DNA from 4 places in the Alicycliphilus sp. T452 genome. Region 4 is predicted to be linked to each of the others. Evidence: predicted binding sites of a transcription regulator. Region 4 holds the regulator's gene; each other region holds the start of a gene.
What was found. Region 4 encodes sigma-54, which starts transcription at its own class of promoters, with help from an activator protein. Its sites were predicted from a motif close to TGGCANGNAANCTGCTTT; they were not measured.
Positions count from the first base shown of each region.

Region 1 (4,409 bases), on a different contig from region 4:
CCGGCCAGCGGGCGCTCCTGCGTCAGCGCATGGCCGGCCAGCTCATCGGCGTCCAGGTAGACGGCGCCGGCCTCGACCCGCACGCGAAAGCAGGGCGTGCCGCCCTCGTCGGGCGCCAGGGCCTGGCCGTCGGCCAGGCCGATGGTCCAGTTGTGCAGCGGGCACGCGACGCTGTTGCCGAACACCATGCCCTGCGACAGCGGGCCGCCCTTGCAGGGGCTGTAGTCCAGCAGGGCGTACACGGCGTCGGCTCCGGTGCGAAACAGCGCCACCTCCAGCCCCCGCGGCCGCGCCACGCGGCGCGCGCCCTGGCGCGGGATGTCGTCCACCTCGCAGATGTATTTCCAGTGTGTCATTGCTATGCCTTTCGCAGCTGGCAGCGCTTTCCTGACAAGCGCTGCAGGCCTTTTTTGCTTGAAATATGCGGTTCAGGCGACGGCGATCGGGATGAACTGGCGCCCGTCCACGCGCGCCTTTTCGCCCTCGAACCAGGGGTCGGGCTCGCCGTCGAGCGCCCACTGCAGGCGCCGCCACAGCGCCTGGCGGTTCGCCGCGTCGTCCAGCACCTTTTTCTTCACATGGTCCAGCCCCACGCGCGCAACGTAGTGCGTGGTGCGCTCCAGATACCAGCCCTCCTCGCGGTACAGCTGCAGGAAGGCGCCGCTGATCTCCATCACCTCCCCGGCGGTCTTGGCCTTGGCGAAGAACTGCGCCACCTCGGTCTTGATGCCGCCGTTGCCGGCGACGTAGATCTCCCAGCCCGAATCGACGCCGATGACGCCCACGTCCTTGATGCCGCTCTCGGCGCAGTTGCGCGGGCAGCCGCTGACGGCGAGCTTGACCTTGTGCGGCGCGTACATGCGCCACAGCGCGCGCTCCAGGTCGCGCCCCAGGGCGCTGCTGTCCTGCGTGCCGAAGCGGCACCATTCGCTGCCCACGCAGGTCTTCACGGTGCGCAGGCTCTTGCCGTAGGCGTGGCCGCTGGGCATGCCTATGTCGCGCCACACGGCCTGCAGGTCTTCCTTCCTCACGCCCAGCAGGTCGATGCGCTGGCCGCCCGTGACCTTGACGGTGGGAATCCCGTACCTGTCCACCACGTCGGCGATGCGGCGCAGCTCGGCCGCGCTCGTCTCGCCGCCCCACATGCGCGGCACCACGCTGTAGGTGCCGTCCTTCTGGATGTTGGCGTGGCTGCGCTCGTTGATGGCGCGGCTTTGCGGGTCGTCCAGCGCCTCCTTGGGCCAGGTGCTGATCAGGTAGTAGTTGATGGCCGGGCGGCAGCCGGGGCAGCCGTCCGGGGTCTTCCATTCCATGAAGGCGAAGACCTCTTCCTTGCTGACGAGGTGGTTGGCGCGGATGGCGTCGCGCACTGCCTGGTGGCCGTGGTCGGTGCAGGCGCACAGCGGCTTGGTCTTGGGCGTGGCGGCGTAGGCGCCGCCCAGCGTGGCCATCAGGATCTGCTCGACCAGCCCGGTGCAGGAGCCGCAGCTGGCGCTGGCCTTGGTGTGCCTGCGCACCTCGTCCACGGTGAACAGCCCCTTGTCCTTGATGGCCTTGCAGATCGTGCCCTTGGTCACGCCGTTGCAGCCGCAGACCTCGGCCTCGTCGGGCAAGGCGGCGGCCTGGTTCTGGCCGGCGTGGCCGCCCTCGCCGATGTTGCTCTCGCCGAACACCAGCGTGGCGCGTATGTCGGCGACGGGGCGCGCGTCGCGCAGCAGCTTGAAGTACCAGCCGCCGTCCACGGTGTTGCCGTACAGGCAGGCGCCGACCAGCCTGTCGTCCTTGATCACGAGCTTCTTGTAGGTGCCGCTGCCGGGGTCGCTGAGCACGATTTCCTCGGTGCCCGCGCCGCCCTGGAAGTCGCCCGCCGAGAACAGGTCGATGCCCGTGACCTTGAGCTTGGTCGAGGTCTGCGAGCCCTGGTAGCGGCCTATGCCGAACTCGGCCAGGTGGTTCGCCGCCACCCGCCCCTGCTCGAACAGCGGCGCCACCAGACCGTAGGCCACGCCCCGGTGCGCGGCGCACTCGCCCACGGCGTAGATGCGCGCGTCGGTGATGGTCTGCAGGGTGTCGTCGACCACGATGCCGCGGTCGACATGCAGGCGCATGCGCTCGGCCAGCTCGGTGTCGGGGCGTATGCCGACGCACATCACCACCAGGTCGGCGGGCACCTCGCCGCCGTCCTCGAAGCGCACGGCGCGCACGCGGCCCGCCTCGTTGCCCAGCAGCGCCGCGGTCTGCGCCCGCATCAGGAACCGCATGCCGCGCCCGGCCAGCGCCTTCTCCAGCATCCGCCCCGCCACGCGGTCGAGCTGGCGCTCCATGAGCCATTCGCCGGCATGCACCACCGTGACCTGCATGCCGCGCTTCATCAGGCCGTTGGCGGCCTCCAGGCCCAGGAGGCCGCCGCCGATGACCACGGCGCGCGGGTACCGGGCGGCGGCGTCGATCATGGCCTGGGTGTCGGCGATGTCGCGGTAGGCCAGCACGCCTTCGAGCCGGCTGCCGGGGATGGGCAGGATGAAGGGCCTGGAGCCCGTGGCGAGGATCAGGCGGTCGTAGGGCGCGCTGACGGTCCCGCCGCCGGCATGGACGGCATGCACCATGCGGCGCGCGCGGTCCACATGGGTGACGGTGCAGCCGGCGTGCAGGGCGATGCCGTTGTCTTCGTACCAGGCCCAGTCGTTGAGCACGATCTGCGAGAGCTGCTGCTCGCCCGCCAGCACCGGCGAGAGCAGGATGCGGTTGTAGTTGGGGTGCGGCTCGGCGCCGAAGACGGTGATGTCGTACAGGCCTGGGGCGATTTTCTGCAGCTCTTCGAGCGTGCGCACCCCCGCCATGCCGTTGCCCACCATGACCAGTCTCATCTTCTTCATCACGCCCTCGCACGGTACCTGTTGACCCCGCCGGCGGGCAGACATGCCACGCCCGGCCCGTGGCCCCCATCGGCCACGGCAGGGTTGATGCAACGACCGTGCCAGCATGCAGCCAGGGGGACGGCTCCGCCCGCAGGCACGGCGCTGCCGGTTTTTGGTGCATGGCTTTGGTGCGGCGCACCAAACAGGCTCCACACGCAAAAGGGCCGCTGCCGGCCATCGCCGGTAGCGGCCCTTCATCCACGGCGCAGCCGGGTCAGATATGCAGCGCCTGGCCCAGCGCCTTGAGCGCCGCCTCCTGCACGGCCTCGCCCAGCGTGGGGTGGGCATGGATGGTGTGGCCCACGTCCTCCAGCCGCGCGCCCATCTCCATGGACTGGCCGAAGGCGGTCGCCAGCTCCGCCACCCCCTTGCCCACGGCCTGCCAGCCGAGGATGAGGTGGTTGTCGCGCCGCGCCACCACGCGCACGAAGCCGCCGGTGGCCTGCAGCGTCATGGCGCGGCCATTGGCGGCGAAGGGGAAGGCGGCGTCGATGCAGTCCAGCCCCGCGGCGCGCGCCTCGCCCGGCGTGCGGCCCACGACGACCACCTCGGGGTCGGTGAAGCACACGGCGGGGATGGCCATGGGCTCGAAGCGGCGGTTCCGGCCCGCGATCTGCTCGGCCACGCATTCGCCCTGCGCCATGGCGCGGTGCGCGAGCATGGGCTCGCCCGTCACGTCGCCGATCGCCCAGACATTGCGCATGGAGGTGCGGCAATGCGCGTCGATGGCCACGTGGCGCCCTGCCATGTCCAGCTGCAGCGACTCCAGCGCGAAGCCCGCGGTGCGCGGCCTGCGGCCCACGGCGACGAGCACGCGCTCGGCGGGCAGCGCGAAGTCCTCGGCGCGCGCGTCGTTGCGCACGTGCACGCCGTGCCTGTCGTCGTAGCCCTGCACGCTGCAGCCCAGGTGCAGCACGATGCCGCTCTTTTGCAGGGCGTCGAGCACGGGCTGGGTCAGCTCCTCGTCGTAGCTGGGCAGCACGCGCTGCGCGGCCTCGACCACGGTGACCTCGACGCCCAGCTTGCGGTAGGCGATGCCCAGCTCCAGGCCGATGTAGCCCGCGCCGACCACCACCAGGCGCTTCGGAACGACGTCGGGCGAGAGCGCGTCGGTGGACGACCAGATCGGGCCGCCGAAGGGCATGCTGGGCAGCTCCACGGGCTCGGAGCCCGTGGCCAGCAGCAGGTGCTCGCAGCGCACGCGCACGCTCTCGCCGCCCTGCAGCTGCACGGTGGCGGTCTTGCCGTCCTCTATCTGCGCCCAGCCCTTGAGCACCTGCACGCCCGCCTTGCGCAGCAGCGTGCCGACGCCGCCTGTCAGGCGCGCGACGATGCCGTCCTTCCAGCGCACGGTCTGCGCGATGTCGATCTGCGGGTCGCTCACGCGGATGCCCAGCGCCGAGCCCGCGGCCTGGTGGCGCGCGCGCTCGAACTCCTCGGCCGCGTGGATGATGGCCTTGGACGGGATGCAGCCGATGTTCAGGCACGTGC
Region 1 is NZ_JBTNEH010000011.1:43,236-47,644, reverse strand. It holds gene nirD (nitrite reductase small subunit NirD) at 1-356, opposite strand, end outside; gene nirB (nitrite reductase large subunit NirB) at 429-2,876, opposite strand; gene lpdA (dihydrolipoyl dehydrogenase) at 3,133-4,409, opposite strand, start outside.
Region 1: the regulator sigma-54 is predicted to act here: its motif matches at 2,963-2,980, upstream of nirB (nitrite reductase large subunit NirB).

Region 2 (4,409 bases), on a different contig from region 4:
CGGTGCCGTCGCGTGCCTTGACGGGGTTCGACCAGCAGGCCCGCAGGCCGTGGCCGGTGAACGCCTGCTGCACGGGTGCCCAGCGCGGGTCGGTCGCGATGTCGGCGGACAGCGCCGGCCGGCCCGTGGCCGCAGCCGCGCCGCAGCAGCCGACCTCGGGGCCGATGGGCACGCCGTTGGTCAGGGCCTCGATCTCGGGCGACATGCTGGGCGCGGCGAGCACGCGCAGGCAGCCGTCGGCGTCCACCTCCAGCAGCGTGGCGGTGACTTCGGGCGCGATGCGCTCGATCTCGCGGCACAGCAGCATGGCCACGTCGTGCAGCGGCGCGTTGTGCGCCATCGCATCCAGCACCTTGTGCTGGAGCACTTCGTGCATCTTGGTGTGCGTGATGTCGGTGAGCACGAACACGATGTGTTCCAGCTCGCCCGCGGCGCCGCGCACCGGGTTCATCATGACCGAGGCCCAGAGCGGGCGCCCGTCGCTCGTGTAGAGCAGCAGCTGGGTCAGCATCTCCTGCCCGGCCTCGGCGCAGGCGCGCAGGGCATCGACGGTGTGCGTGTCGGTGTGTGGCCCGCAGGCCAGTTCAGGCAGCAGCCGCCCGGTCGCCTGGGCGCTGGCGAAGCCCAGCAGCCGCGTGAAGCCCGCATTCACGTAGGTGATGCGCCGGCCGGCATCGGCCACGACCATGCCGCTGCCGCTGCGGTCGGCGACGAGCGAGAGCTGGCGCAGGTGCTGCTGCTGCGCGCGCTGGGCCGTCACGTCCTTGAGGAAGGCGGTGTAGAGCACGCGCGCGCCGATCACCACGCGGGAAATCGACATCGACGCCCACAGCCGCGTGCCGTTGCGGCGCTCCACCGGCACGTCGCGCGAAGTGCCCACGATGCGGTTGACGCCCGTGGTGCGGTTGGTGTTCACGTAACCGTCGTGCGCCTCGCGGATGCCCGGCGGCACCAGCATGCCGACGTTGCGGCCCAGCACCTCGGCGCGCGGCCAGCCCCACAGGGCCTCGGCCGCCGCGTTGAGCAGCACCACGCGGTTGTGCTCGTCGATGACGACCACGGCGTCGACGGCCTGCTCCAGCGTTTGCACCAGGAGCTGCCCATGCAGATCCTGATCCGTGGGGGCTGAGCCGGGAAGGATGGGAGGAAGCACGGCGGAGTACGTAACTGTTGGTTGCGTAACTATTGTATTGCTTGCTTCTTATTTCCGGGCAATGGAAAGTCCGATGCCCGCCGCCCGCGGGGCGCGGCGTGCCGCGATGCCCTGGAAGGCCGATTGCAATTCCCGCAGCAGGGCGCGGCCCGCCAGCGGGAGCACGCATGGATCCATGCGGCGAACGGTGATGTCTCTGGTTTGCATGTTTTTCAATCGACCGCCAGCGGCTGCGGCCCGCAGAATTGTGCGGGCGGCGTGGCGCGGATCGATGTGACTTGTAGTTACATGAATATACGACCAGCCGTTTCTTTTTGGATAAAACGTTGCCAAATGTTGACAGTGTTTGACGCTCGTATCGCATGGTTTTGATGGTAGATGCCGACAGATGTGATGCGCGTCAAGAATTTGGTGGGGTTGCGGGTCGCCGCGCACTCCGGGCCGCATGTAACCGGCCATCAAGAGAAGAGGTTCCCGGTGCCTGCCTGGCAGGGATTCCCGATGGTTCCATGAAGGCCCGAGCAGGCCTGGCCGCGGCGCGGGCTGGCGATGCGCCTGGCGCAGATTGCGGCTGCGCGCCGACGGTCCGCCGCCCCATGGCCGTTGAAATCATGGATGCGGCGCGGCTCGCAGGCCTGCGGCGCAAGCAGGCAAGCCGGGGCCCGTCATTGCCCGCGCCGCACCTCCAGGTAGGTGCGTATGGCCCAGATCGCCTCCTGCGACAGCGTGCCCTCGAAGGGCGGCATGTAGACGCGCCCGTCGCGCGTACGCCCGCGCCTGACCGTGCCGAGGTAATAGTCGTCCATGTCGGTGTAGCAGGCGGCTTTCTTGCCGGCATCGGCCAGGCCGCTGCATTCCTCGTCGAACTTGCGCAGGTCCGGGGCGATGCCGCCCGAGACGGCCTCCAGGCCATGGCAGCGGGCGCAGTTCTGGTTGTAGGCCGAGCTGCCGATGCGCAAGGCCTCCTTTTGCGCGGCGCTCTTGCTGTAGGGGTTGGCCTCCAGCCATTTGCTGCCCAGTTGCGGCAGGCTGCTGGTGTCCACGGCCTGCGGCACCACATCGCCGTGGGCCATGGCACCCGCTGCGCTGCAGGCCAGGGCCAGGGCCAGCAACCGGTGCAGCGGGCGTTGCGGAAAACGTGGGGAAATGACGCGCATGGATGTCTCCTGTCAGGGAAAAGGGGGGATTCCCCTGCAGCGAAGCAATATGCGGACCAGACCGGAGCGTCTGCACATGGGGCAATGCACGGGTGAAGGCCGTGCCGCGGGGTGTTGCAGCCTGGAGCAATCAGGCGCGGTGCGGGTTGGAACACTTTTTGCAGGCAACGGTTGCGAGGGCATGGACGGAAAATGCCCGGGATCCCAGGAGGCCTTGTGATATCTGTGCACATGCGCCAAGCTTTCTGGCGCATGGCGCACTAAAAAACCGGGTCCATCGATGCCCGGATCTGGAGACATGATGAGCATCCCTTTTTCTGGCCCGCCGGCACAGCCGCAGGGGCCGGCCCAGGATTACGCAGAGGTCATAGGCAAGGCGCACCGGCGTTCCCAGCGCTATGGCGTGGTTGCCCGGGAAAGGCCGGACTTCTCCACGCTGGCGCAGTGCGATCTCAGCGACGTGGTGGAGGGCAACCGCTTTCTGTTCCAGTACGCCGAGCCGGTCATGGAGACGCTGTACGAGCAGATCGCCAACACCCACAGCATGGTGCTGCTGACCACCGCGCAGGGGCTGGTGCTGCACTCCCTGGGGGACAAGGATTTCCTGGAAAAGGCCTCCCGCGTCGCCCTGGCGCCTGGCGTGGACTGGTCGGAGAAGGCCAAGGGCACCAATGCCATAGGCACTGCCTTGAGCGAGGAGACGGCGGTCACGGTGCACGGCGAGCAGCACTACATGCACGCCAACCACGCGCTGACCTGCTCGTGCGCGCCGATTTTCAATCCCCATGGCCAGGTCGTCGGCGCGCTGGATGTCTCCGGCGACCACCGCAGCTACCACCAGCACACCCTGGCCCTGGTGCGCATGTCGGCGCAGATGATCGAGAACCAGATGCTCGCCGGCAGCTTCCCCCAGGCGGTCCGGCTGCACTTCCATGCGCGCCCGGAATTCCTGGGCACCCTGGTCGAGGGCATCGCGGTGTTCACCCCCGAGGGGCGCTTCCTGTCGGCCAACCGCAGCGCCCAGTTCCAGCTGGGCCTGCCCTTCAGCGCCCTGCAGGCGCGCACCTTTTCCTCGCTGTTCGACCTGCCGATGTCAGCCCTGCTGGAGCTGTTCGGCGGGGCTTCGCATGCGCCCAGGCAGCTGCACCTGCACAGCGGCGTCTCCGTCTGGTGCCGGGCCGACGTCAAGCCGGCCGGCCCCTGGGCGGCCCCCACGTTTGCCGAGCGGTCCGTCGCGGAGCAGGGCGGCGCGGCGCCCGCGCGCAAGGCGCAGCTGTCGTCGCTGCAGTACCTGGACACGGGCGACACCCAGGTCGCGGCGGTGATCCACAAGCTGCGCAAGGTGGTGGACCGCGACATACCGGTGATGATCCTGGGCGAGACCGGCACCGGCAAGGACCTGCTGGCCCGGGCGTTCCACAACGATTCCGCGCGGGCGCGCCAGCCCTTCGTGGCGGTCAACTGCGCGTCCATTCCCGAATCCTTGATCGAGGCCGAGCTGTTCGGCTACGAGGAGGGAGCCTTCACCGGCGCGCGCAAGAAGGGCGCCGTCGGAAAGATCGCCCAGGCCCACGGCGGCACCCTGTTCCTCGACGAAATCGGCGACATGCCCAGGCATCTGCAGGCGCGGCTGCTGCGCGTGCTGCAGGAGCGGCGCATCAGTCCCCTGGGGGCGGGCAAGGAGGTGGACGTGGACGTGGCGGTGGTCTGCGCCACCCACAAGAACCTCAAGGACCTGATCGCGCGCGGTGACTTCCGCGAGGACTTGTACTACCGCCTGAACGGCCTGGTGGTGCGCCTGCCGGCGCTGCGCGAGCGCACGGATTTCGACTGCGTGGTCAGGAAGCTGCTCAAGTCGCTGTGCGACGGCGGGCTGCACGTCGGCATCTCGGAGCCCGTCATGGCGCTGTTCCGGCGCTACCACTGGCCCGGCAACGTGCGCCAGCTGCACAACCTGCTGCGCACGGCGGTGGTCATGGTGGGCCGCGAGGGGCAGATCGCGCCCGGGCATCTGCCCGACGACTTCCTGGAGGAGCTGCAGGCGGTGCGGGCGCCCGTGCGCGCGCTGCCCGCAGACGCCCCGCCGGCCGGCCCGGGCG
Region 2 is NZ_JBTNEH010000025.1:32,967-37,375, reverse strand. It holds gene ACX12L_RS18820 (EAL domain-containing protein) at 1-1,090, opposite strand, end outside; gene ACX12L_RS18815 (hypothetical protein) at 1,202-1,615, opposite strand; gene pedF (cytochrome c-550 PedF) at 1,819-2,310, opposite strand; gene ACX12L_RS18805 (sigma-54-dependent Fis family transcriptional regulator) at 2,612-4,409, shown strand, end outside.
Region 2: the regulator sigma-54 is predicted to act here: its motif matches at 2,352-2,369, upstream of pedF (cytochrome c-550 PedF).

Region 3 (4,409 bases), on a different contig from region 4:
TCACGTTGCCGCCTTCGACGAGCTTGCAGCCACGCTCCTTGGCCTGGGCGGCGTTGTTGGTGTACTCGTTGCCGCAGCGGTAGATACGGTCCTGCGCCCAGGCGGGCTGCAGCATGGCGGCAATGATGGTCAGGGCAAGCAGGCTGTGGCTGTGTTTCATCGGATTCCTCACATGACATGCGCGGCGCATGCACGGCGGCGCTGAGTATCCCCCAATCACCCCGGACCGCCAATTGCGGCGCCCGATTGGCCCGCACGGTCCGCCATGCAAAAAGGCGGCCGCAGCCGCCCTGTGGCACACCGCCGGGAGGCCGTGATGCCCCCCCGTGCCGGTCACAGCGAGTAGTACATGTCGTACTCGACGGGGTGCGGCGCCATGCGGAAGCGCTGCACCTCGCCCATCTTGAGCTCGATGTAGGCGTCCAGCATGTTGTCGGAGAACACGCCGCCCTTGGTCAGGAAGCCGCGGTCCTTGTCCAGCGCCTCCAGCGCCTGGTCCAGGCTGTGGCACACGGTGGGCACCAGCTTGTCCTCCTCGGGCGGCAGGTGGTACAGGTCCTTGGTGGCGGCCTCGCCCGGATGGATCTTGTTCTCCACGCCGTCCAGGCCCGCCATCATCAGCGCCGAGAAGCACAGGTAGGGGTTGGACGAAGGATCGGGGAAGCGCGCCTCGATGCGGCGGCCCTTGGGGTTGGCCACGTAGGGGATGCGGATCGACGCCGAGCGGTTGCGCGAGCTGTAGGCGAGCTTGACCGGCGCCTCGAAGCCGGGCACCAGGCGCTTGTAGCTGTTGGTGCCGGGGTTGGTGATGGCGTTGAGCGCGCGGGCGTGCTTGATGATGCCGCCGATGTAGTACAGCGCGAAGTCCGACAGGCCCGCGTAGCCGTCGCCCGCGAACAGGTTCTTGCCGTCCTTCCAGATCGACTGGTGCACGTGCATGCCCGAGCCGTTGTCGCCCGCGTAGGGCTTGGGCATGAAGGTCGCCGTCTTGCCATAGGCGTTGGCCACGTTCCAGATGACGTACTTCATCACCTGGGTCCAGTCGGCGCGCTCGACCAGGGTGGAGAACCTGGTGCCGATCTCGTTCTGGCCGGCGCCGGCCACCTCGTGGTGGAACACCTCGACCGGGATGCCCAGGGACTCGAGGATCAGCACCATCTCGGCGCGCATGTCCTGCGTGCTGTCCACGGGCGGCACGGGGAAGTAGCCACCCTTGGTCGTGGGGCGGTGGCCGCGGTTGCCGCCGTCGAACTTGGTGCCGCTGTTCCAGGGAGCTTCGTATTCCTCGATCTCGAAGAACACCTTGCCCGGCTCGTTGCTCCAGCGCACGCCGTCGAAGATGAAGAACTCGGGCTCGGGGCCGAAGTAGGCCGTGTCGCCCAGGCCCGAGGCCTTCAGGTAGGCCTCGGCGCGCTTGGCGATGGAGCGCGGGTCGCGGTCATAGGCCTTGCCGTCGCCGGGCTCGACCACGTCGCATTGCAGGAACAGCGTGGTTTCCTCGAAGAACGGGTCGATGTTGGCCGTGCTCGGGTCGGGCATGAGCTGCATGTCCGAGGCTTCGATGCCCTTCCAGCCGGCGACGGAGGAGCCGTCGAACGCATGGCCGGAGGTGAACTTGTCCTCGTCGAAGTGCGAGATCGGCACGGTCACGTGCTGTTCCTTGCCACGGGTGTCCGTGAAGCGCAGGTCGACGAACTTGACTTCGTTTTCCTCCACCATCTTCATCACGTCTGCAACGGTCTTGGCCATCAGGGTTCTCCAGGGATAGAAATGCGCATCGAAAAAGGATGCGCAAGGAAAAGCAGGTTGCGTGCCAGCCCGCGCGGCGCCCGTGGGGCTGGGGTGCTCCACCGTGGTCGCCCTCGATTCCAGGCGGCGCACGGTGCACCGATTGCGTGCGGGATTCTAAGTGGGGCACCTTCTCAGATATTGCGCACCATTTCGGGGCCCATGCCCGCACCAGATTGGTGCAGACCCTGGTAAAGCTCCTGCCATGCCGCCGGAACCAGCGCGGCCGGGCCCTTGACCCCCAGTTCCACGTGCCTGCCGTGCACGGGGTGATCGACACTGGGCAGGCTGAACACCTTGATACCAGGGTGCGCGGCCTCTATGCGCTCCATGAGCGGGGTGAGCGCGGCCTCCATAGCGCCATGCAGCACGATCGAATGCTCGGTTTGGGGCTGGCGGTTGAACCACTGGGCACAGTAGTGGTCCAGCACCCACTCCACCATGGGCCAGGCCATCACCGGGAAGCCCGGCATGAAATGCACCGTGCCGCCTCCCGGCCCGTCGCAGGAGAAGCCCGGGATCTTGTTGTAGGGGTTGGGAATGATGCGCGCGCCCTCGGGGAACACGCCCATGTTGAGCCGGTGCGCGTTGTCCGGCCGGTCGGGATCGAACGCCTCGCCCTGCTCGCGCGCGACGTCCTGCATGCGCTCGCGGATCAGCGCCGCCGCCTCGGGGTGCAGCGCCAGGGGCCGCTGCAGCGCGGCTGCCGCGCATTGGCGCGTGTGGTCGTCGGGCGTGGCGCCTATGCCGCCGCAGCTGAAGACGACGTCGCCCGAGGCGAACGCGCGCTGCAGGGCCGCGGTGATGCGCGGGCGGTCGTCGCCCACATAGTCCGCGTAGGCCAGCGCAAGGCCGCGGGCGGCCAGCAGTTCGATGACCTTGGGCAGGTGCTTGTCCGCGCGCTTGCCCGAGAGGATTTCGTCGCCGACGATGATGAGGCCGAAGGATGGAATCATGCGGGATGCGAGTCCGGAGAAGGCGGAGGAGCGAGCGCCGGCGGCGGTGGGCTGGCAGGAATGGCGGGCGTGGCCAGGGGAGAGGACGGGTCGCCGTCCTGCTCCCGCAGCCGCTGCAACGCCGCCAGGCAGAAGTGGGTGAACCACAGGGAAGAAAAGGCGAACACCAGCGTGTAGATCCAGATGGCGATGGGCACGAGCATGAAGAACGCCGCCGCGAACACCACGCCCGAGGCCCAGACGATGCCGGGCGCCGCGCCCAGGAAACCGCACAGCACGCCGATGGTCAGCAGGCTCAGCCTGTGGCGCTTGAAGATCTCCTGCCGCTCCGGCCTGCTCGCATGCTCGGCCAGCGCGTCGAAGGCCATGACGCGGTAGGTCAGCCAGCCCCAGATCAGCGGCGGCAGCACCAGCACCAGCGGGGGAACGAGCCACAGCGGCATGGAGACCACCAGCGCCAGCAGCGCGGCGATGGTGGAGCCCAGCGACCACAGCACGCTGACCACGAAAGAGCCGCCCCGCTTGCGCTGCAGCTGTGCAAAGCGCCGCTCCGCCACCAGCGAAACGATGGCCGGCGCCATGAGCACGGCCACCGCCAGCACGCAGACGATGACGACCACGGGCGTGGCCAGCATCAGCACCAGCAGCGGCGCCAGCACCACGGGCAGGTTGTCCACGCCGAAGTGGCGCAGCCAGCCCCACAGCAGGCCTAGCCAGTCGGAGCCCTCCAGCGCCGCCTGCATCCAGGCCACTGCCGGCTGCCAGTAGAAATGCCCGCTGCCCCAGGCAGCCAGGGTGATCAAGAGCAGCGGCAGCAGCGACAGCGCCACGACGCGCGGCATCAGGCAGTAGGCAGCGGCGCGCCAGAAAGAATCGAGAAAAGGCCCCATGCGCGCAAGCATAGCGCCATTGCCTGCTCAGTCGCGCCCCGCCAGGCGCAGCAGGCCGCGCCATTGCTGGGCCCAGAAGCCACTGCCGTAGTCGCGCACCCGGCCATCGGGGCCAGGCTCGACCTGGTCGCGCACGCCCGTGGGGTCGTAGCGGCGCTCGAAGTTGGCCGTGCCGAACAGCATGTCCCACCAGGGCAGCAGCACGCCGAAGTTGTGCCCGCCGAGCACCGGGACGCCGGTGTGCTGCGCCGGCGCCGATTCATGCCCTGTGCCGATGGCGTGGTGCAGGCGGTGAAAGCGCGGGCTGATCCACAGGCGTTCGCCCAGGCTGCCGAACCACAGGCGCAGGTTGGCGTGGTGCAGGTTCTCGCTGAGCTGCGTGAGCGCCACGATGGCCACGAACTGGCCCGGCGCCACGCCTATGCATTGCGCGACGACGACGATGATGGCGTCGCGCAGCAAGTCGTCCAGCAAGTGGTTGCGGCTGTCGCTCCACATGGTCATCTGCCGCTGGGAATGGTGCAGGGCGTGCAGGCGCCACCACCAGCCCAGGCGGTGCTGGCCGCGGTGGATCCAGTAGTCCACGAAGTCGAACACCAGCAGGTACAGCAGCAGGCTCGCGAGAGACCGGTCCGTCACGCCCGGCCACAGCGCGTCGAGCTGGAAGGTGCGCCAGCCATGGGTGCGCAGCGTGCCGAACAGGCCGTCCCACAACGGCTCCGCCATGAAGAACAGGGCCAGGCGAAACAGGCCCAGGCGGTGGATCAGGGTGTAG
Region 3 is NZ_JBTNEH010000018.1:98,883-103,291, forward strand. It holds gene ACX12L_RS16250 (hypothetical protein) at 1-160, opposite strand, end outside; gene glnA (type I glutamate--ammonia ligase) at 334-1,749, opposite strand; gene ACX12L_RS16260 (competence/damage-inducible protein A) at 1,923-2,744, opposite strand; gene ACX12L_RS16265 (EI24 domain-containing protein) at 2,741-3,646, opposite strand; gene ACX12L_RS16270 (sterol desaturase family protein) at 3,662-4,409, opposite strand, start outside.
Region 3: the regulator sigma-54 is predicted to act here: its motif matches at 1,799-1,816, upstream of glnA (type I glutamate--ammonia ligase).

Region 4 (4,409 bases):
CACAGCGGCACGCGGCGCGACTCCTTCAGGCGCATCTTGCCCGGCAGCTTCAGGTCGGGCGTGAGCAGCCAGGCCTGCCAGCCGGCGTAGTGCCGCTTCCAGTGCGCGGCCAGCTGCTGGAAGAAGTCCACGCCGTCCTCGGTCTGCGCGCTTTCGCGGCCCGCGCGCGCGACGACGGCCATGCGCTCGCGCGCGTCGCGCCCTGCGCTGCCGGCCGCGGCGATGCGCTCGCCATACGGCGGGTTGAGCAGCATCACGCCCGGCTGCTCGCAGGGCGGCATGCGCTGCAGCGCGTCGCCGCCGCGCAGCTGCACGGCGGCGGCCACGCCGGCGCGCTCGGCGTTGCGCTGGGCAAAGTCCACCATGCGGTGCGATACGTCACTGCCAAAAATGGGCACAGGGCTTGCCACGGCTGCGCCAGTAGCTTCCTCTTTGATAGCGGACCAGACATGGGCCTGGTAGGGCAGGAGCTTCTCGAACCCGAAGCGGCGCCTGAGCCCGGGCGCGATGCGGCAGGCGATCTGCGCCGCCTCGATGACCACGGTGCCGCTGCCGCAGCAGGGGTCGTACAGCGGCATGGGCGCATCGCCATGCGGGTCCCAGCCCGTGGCCGCGATCATGGCTGCGGCCAGGGTTTCCTTGAGCGGCGCGTCGCCCTTGTCCTCGCGCCAGCCGCGCTTGAACAGCGGCTCGCCCGAGGTGTCGATGTACAGCTGGGCGTGCTCGCGCGTCAGGTGCAGGTGGATGCGCACGTCGGGCCAGCGCGTCTCGACGTCGGGGCGGCTGCCGCCCTTGGCGCGGAAGCGGTCGGCCACGGCGTCCTTCACGCGCAGGGCGGCGAAGTTCAGGCTCTTGAGCGGGCTGTGCTGCGCCGTCACCTCCACCTTGAAGCTCTGGCGCGGGGTGAACCAGGCCTCCCAGGCCACGTCGCCGGCCAGCGCGTAGATGTCGTCCTCGCTGCGGTAGGGCCGCTCGGCCAGCTGCACCAGCACGCGCTGGGCCAGGCGGCTGTGCAGGTTGAGAAGCAGCGCGTCGCGCCAGGCGGCGCGCACCAGCACGCCGGCGCGGCCCACCAGCAGGTCCTGGCCGGACAGGCCCGTGAGGCCGTGCACCTCGTCGGCCAGGAAGCCCTCGACGCCGGCGGCGCAGGGCAGGAAGAGTTGCAGGGTGTTCATTGCGGCTGTGCGGCGCGCTGCAGCAGCTGGCGCACGGGCTCGGGGATGGGCGCGGGCCTGCGCGCGGCCCGGTCGATGAAGACGATGCCGGTCTTGCCGCGCGCGACCTCGCGGCCCTGGGACTTCTCCGTCATGCGGAACACCAGGTCGAAGCCGTAGCGGTTGAAGTCCTGCGGCGTCATCTGCACGCGCAGCGTCTCGCCATGGAAGGCCTCGGACTTGTACTGCGCCAGCATGTCGCCCACCACGGTGGACAGGCCCGCCACGTCCGCCTCGGCATAGCCCAGGGAGCGGAAGAAGCGCACGCGCGCCTCCGACACCAGGCTGAGCAGCTGCGCGTTGTCCAGGTGGCCGCCCTGGTTGACGTGGCTGATGTAGACCTGCAGCTCGGTGCTGAAGCCGAAGTGCGCCGGCAGGTCGAAGACGATGCGTGCCATGGGGTATCTCTTTCTATAGCGCCTTGCGCAGGTTGGCGGGCGCGATCTTCAGCGCCTCGCGGTACTTGGCCACGGTGCGGCGCGCGCACTCTATGCCCTGTTCCTTGAGCATGTCGGCGATCTGGCCGTCCGACAGCGGCTTGTGCGGGTCCTCGGCGGCGACGAACTGCCGGATGAGCGCGCGCACCGCCGTGCTCGACGCGCTGCCGCCGGTCTCGGTGCCCAGGCCCGAGCCGAAGAAGTACTTGAGCTCGAACGTGCCCTGGGGCGTGGCCATGTACTTGGCCGTGGTCACGCGGCTGATGGTGGATTCGTGCAGGCCGAGCTCGTCGGCGATCTCGCGCAGCACCAGCGGGCGCATGGCCAGCTCGCCATGCACGAAGAAGTTCTTCTGCCGCTCCACGATGGCGCTGGACACGCGCAGGATGGTGTCGAAGCGCTGCTGTATGTTCTTGATGAACCAGCGCGCCTCCTGCAGCCTGGCCTGCAGCGCCTGGTGGCCGTCGCCTTTGCTGCCGCCGCGCAGGGCGTTGGCGTAGACGTCGTGCACGCGCAGGCGCGGCATCACGTCGGGGTTGAGGCGGACGCTGAAGCTCTGCTGCGCGCCGCGCCCGGTCTTCCGGACGATCACGTCGGGCACGATGACGTTGCGCTCCACGTCGGCGAAGCGCCGCCCGGGGCGCGGCTCCAGCCGTGCGATCAGCGCCATGGCGGCGCGCGTGCAGTCGTCGCTGCTGCCTGCGGCCTGGGCCAGGCGGCGCACGTCGCGCCGCGCCAGCAAGTCGAGCGGCTGGCGGCAGATGCACAGCGCGGCCTGGATCACCTCGGGGTCGCCCTCCTCTTCCCGGTCCAGCGCCTGCAGCTGCAGCGTCAGGCATTCGGCCAGCCCGCGCGCGCCCACGCCCGCGGGCTCCAGGCTCTGCAGCAGGCGCAGGGCCACGGTCAGGCGGTGCATCAGCTCGTCGAGCTGCTCGGCGTCGCCCTCGTCCGCCAGGCTCGCGGCCAGGGATTCGAGCGGCTCGTCCAGATAGCCGTCGTCGTTGAGCGAGCCGATGAGAAAGCGCAGCGCCGCCATGTCCAGCTCGGACAGGCGCAGCGCCAGGGCCTGGCGCTCAAGGTGGTCGGCGAGCGATTCGTGGCCGTGCGCGAGGTCCGCGGCGTCGGCCTCGTCGCCATCGCCGGAGCCGCTGCCGGCGCCTGCGGGCGCATCGCTCCCCCACTCGCGGTCGTCGCCCGGGATGTCGGTGTCGCCGTCCCAGTCGGTGGGCGCGGCGATGTCGGGCATTTCAGCGTCGTTTTGGCCTTCATCGCCCGACCAGTCTGCGTCGGCAGCTCCTGAAGGCGTAGCATCCTCGGCCTGGCTGCCGCGCTCGCCCGCAGGGGGCGCGCCCGGCTCCTCCGGCGGCGCATCGTCCTCCGAGCGCTCCAGGAAGGGGTTTTCGTCGAGCATCTGCTCGACCTCCTGCGCCAGCTCCAGCGTGGACAGCTGCAGCAGGCGGATGGACTGCTGCAGCTGCGGCGTGAGCGCCAGGTGCTGCGAGACGCGCAGCGACAGGCTGGGTTTCATGGCCCGGCACCCGCCGTCCGGCCTTGTGTCGTACCGCGGCCCATGTCTCTCACATGCGGAAGTGCTCGCCCAGGTAGACCCGGCGCACTTCCGCGTTGTCGACGATTTCCGACGGCGTGCCCTGCGCGAGCACATGGCCGTCGCTGATGATGAAGGCGTGGTCGCAGATGCCCAGCGTCTCGCGCACGTTGTGGTCGGTGATGAGCACGCCGATGCCGCGCGCCTTCAGGAAGCCGATGATGCGCTGGATCTCGATCACGGCGATCGGGTCGATGCCCGCGAAGGGCTCGTCCAGCAGGATGAAGCGCGGCTGCGTGGCCAGCGCCCGGGCGATCTCCACGCGGCGGCGCTCGCCGCCCGACAACGCCAGCGCGGGCGACTGGCGCAGGTGGTCCACGCGCAGCTCCTGCAGCAGCTCGGTGAGCCGGCGCTCGATCTCGCCGCGCGGCAGCGCCCGGCCGTCCGCGCCGGTCTGCAGCTCCAGCACCGCGCGCACGTTGTCCTCCACGTTAAGCTTGCGGAAGATCGACGCCTCCTGCGGCAGGTAGGACAGGCCCAGGCGCGAGCGCCGGTGGATGGGCATGTTGGCCACCGAGTGGCCGTCGATGCGGATGTCGCCGCCGTCGCTGCGCACCAGGCCCACGATCATGTAGAACGACGTGGTCTTGCCCGCGCCGTTGGGGCCCAGCAGCCCCACCACCTCGCCCTTCTGCACGACCAGCGACACGTCCTTGACCACCTTGCGGCTGCCGTAGGACTTCTGCAGGTGCAGCGCCTCCAGCCGGCTGGCGCCGTCCTGCGGCGCCCCGGGCGCGCCCTGCGTGCGCGTCTCGTCCACGACCGCGCTCACTGCGTGCCGCCCAGGCTGGGAGTGGGGCGCAGCACGGGTGGCTCGGCGCGCGCGGGCGGCGGCGCCGTGCCCGAGGCCGGCTCCTTGGGCGACAGCACGGCGCGCACGCGGCCGCCGGGCGTGCCCGCGCTGGTGCCGGCCGGCGCGGTCTTCTGCCCGTCCACGGTGAACACGTCTGTGAGGTTGTTGTAGACGATGACCGCGCCCTTGACTTCGTCGGTGAGCTGGGCCTCGCGGTAGCGGCGCAGCTCGGCGCGGCGGATGAACTTCACGGTGTCGGCACGGCCGTCGTATTCGATGACCTCGCCCTCGCCCTCGACGAACTCGTCGGGCTGGCCCGGCGGCGTGTCGCGCTTTTGCCGGAAGAAGGCGCGCTTGCC
Region 4 is NZ_JBTNEH010000003.1:15,164-19,572, reverse strand. It holds gene ACX12L_RS03115 (THUMP domain-containing class I SAM-dependent RNA methyltransferase) at 1-1,175, opposite strand, end outside; gene ACX12L_RS03110 (acyl-CoA thioesterase) at 1,172-1,612, opposite strand; gene ACX12L_RS03105 (RNA polymerase factor sigma-54) at 1,626-3,179, opposite strand; gene lptB (LPS export ABC transporter ATP-binding protein) at 3,229-4,029, opposite strand; gene lptA (lipopolysaccharide transport periplasmic protein LptA) at 4,026-4,409, opposite strand, start outside.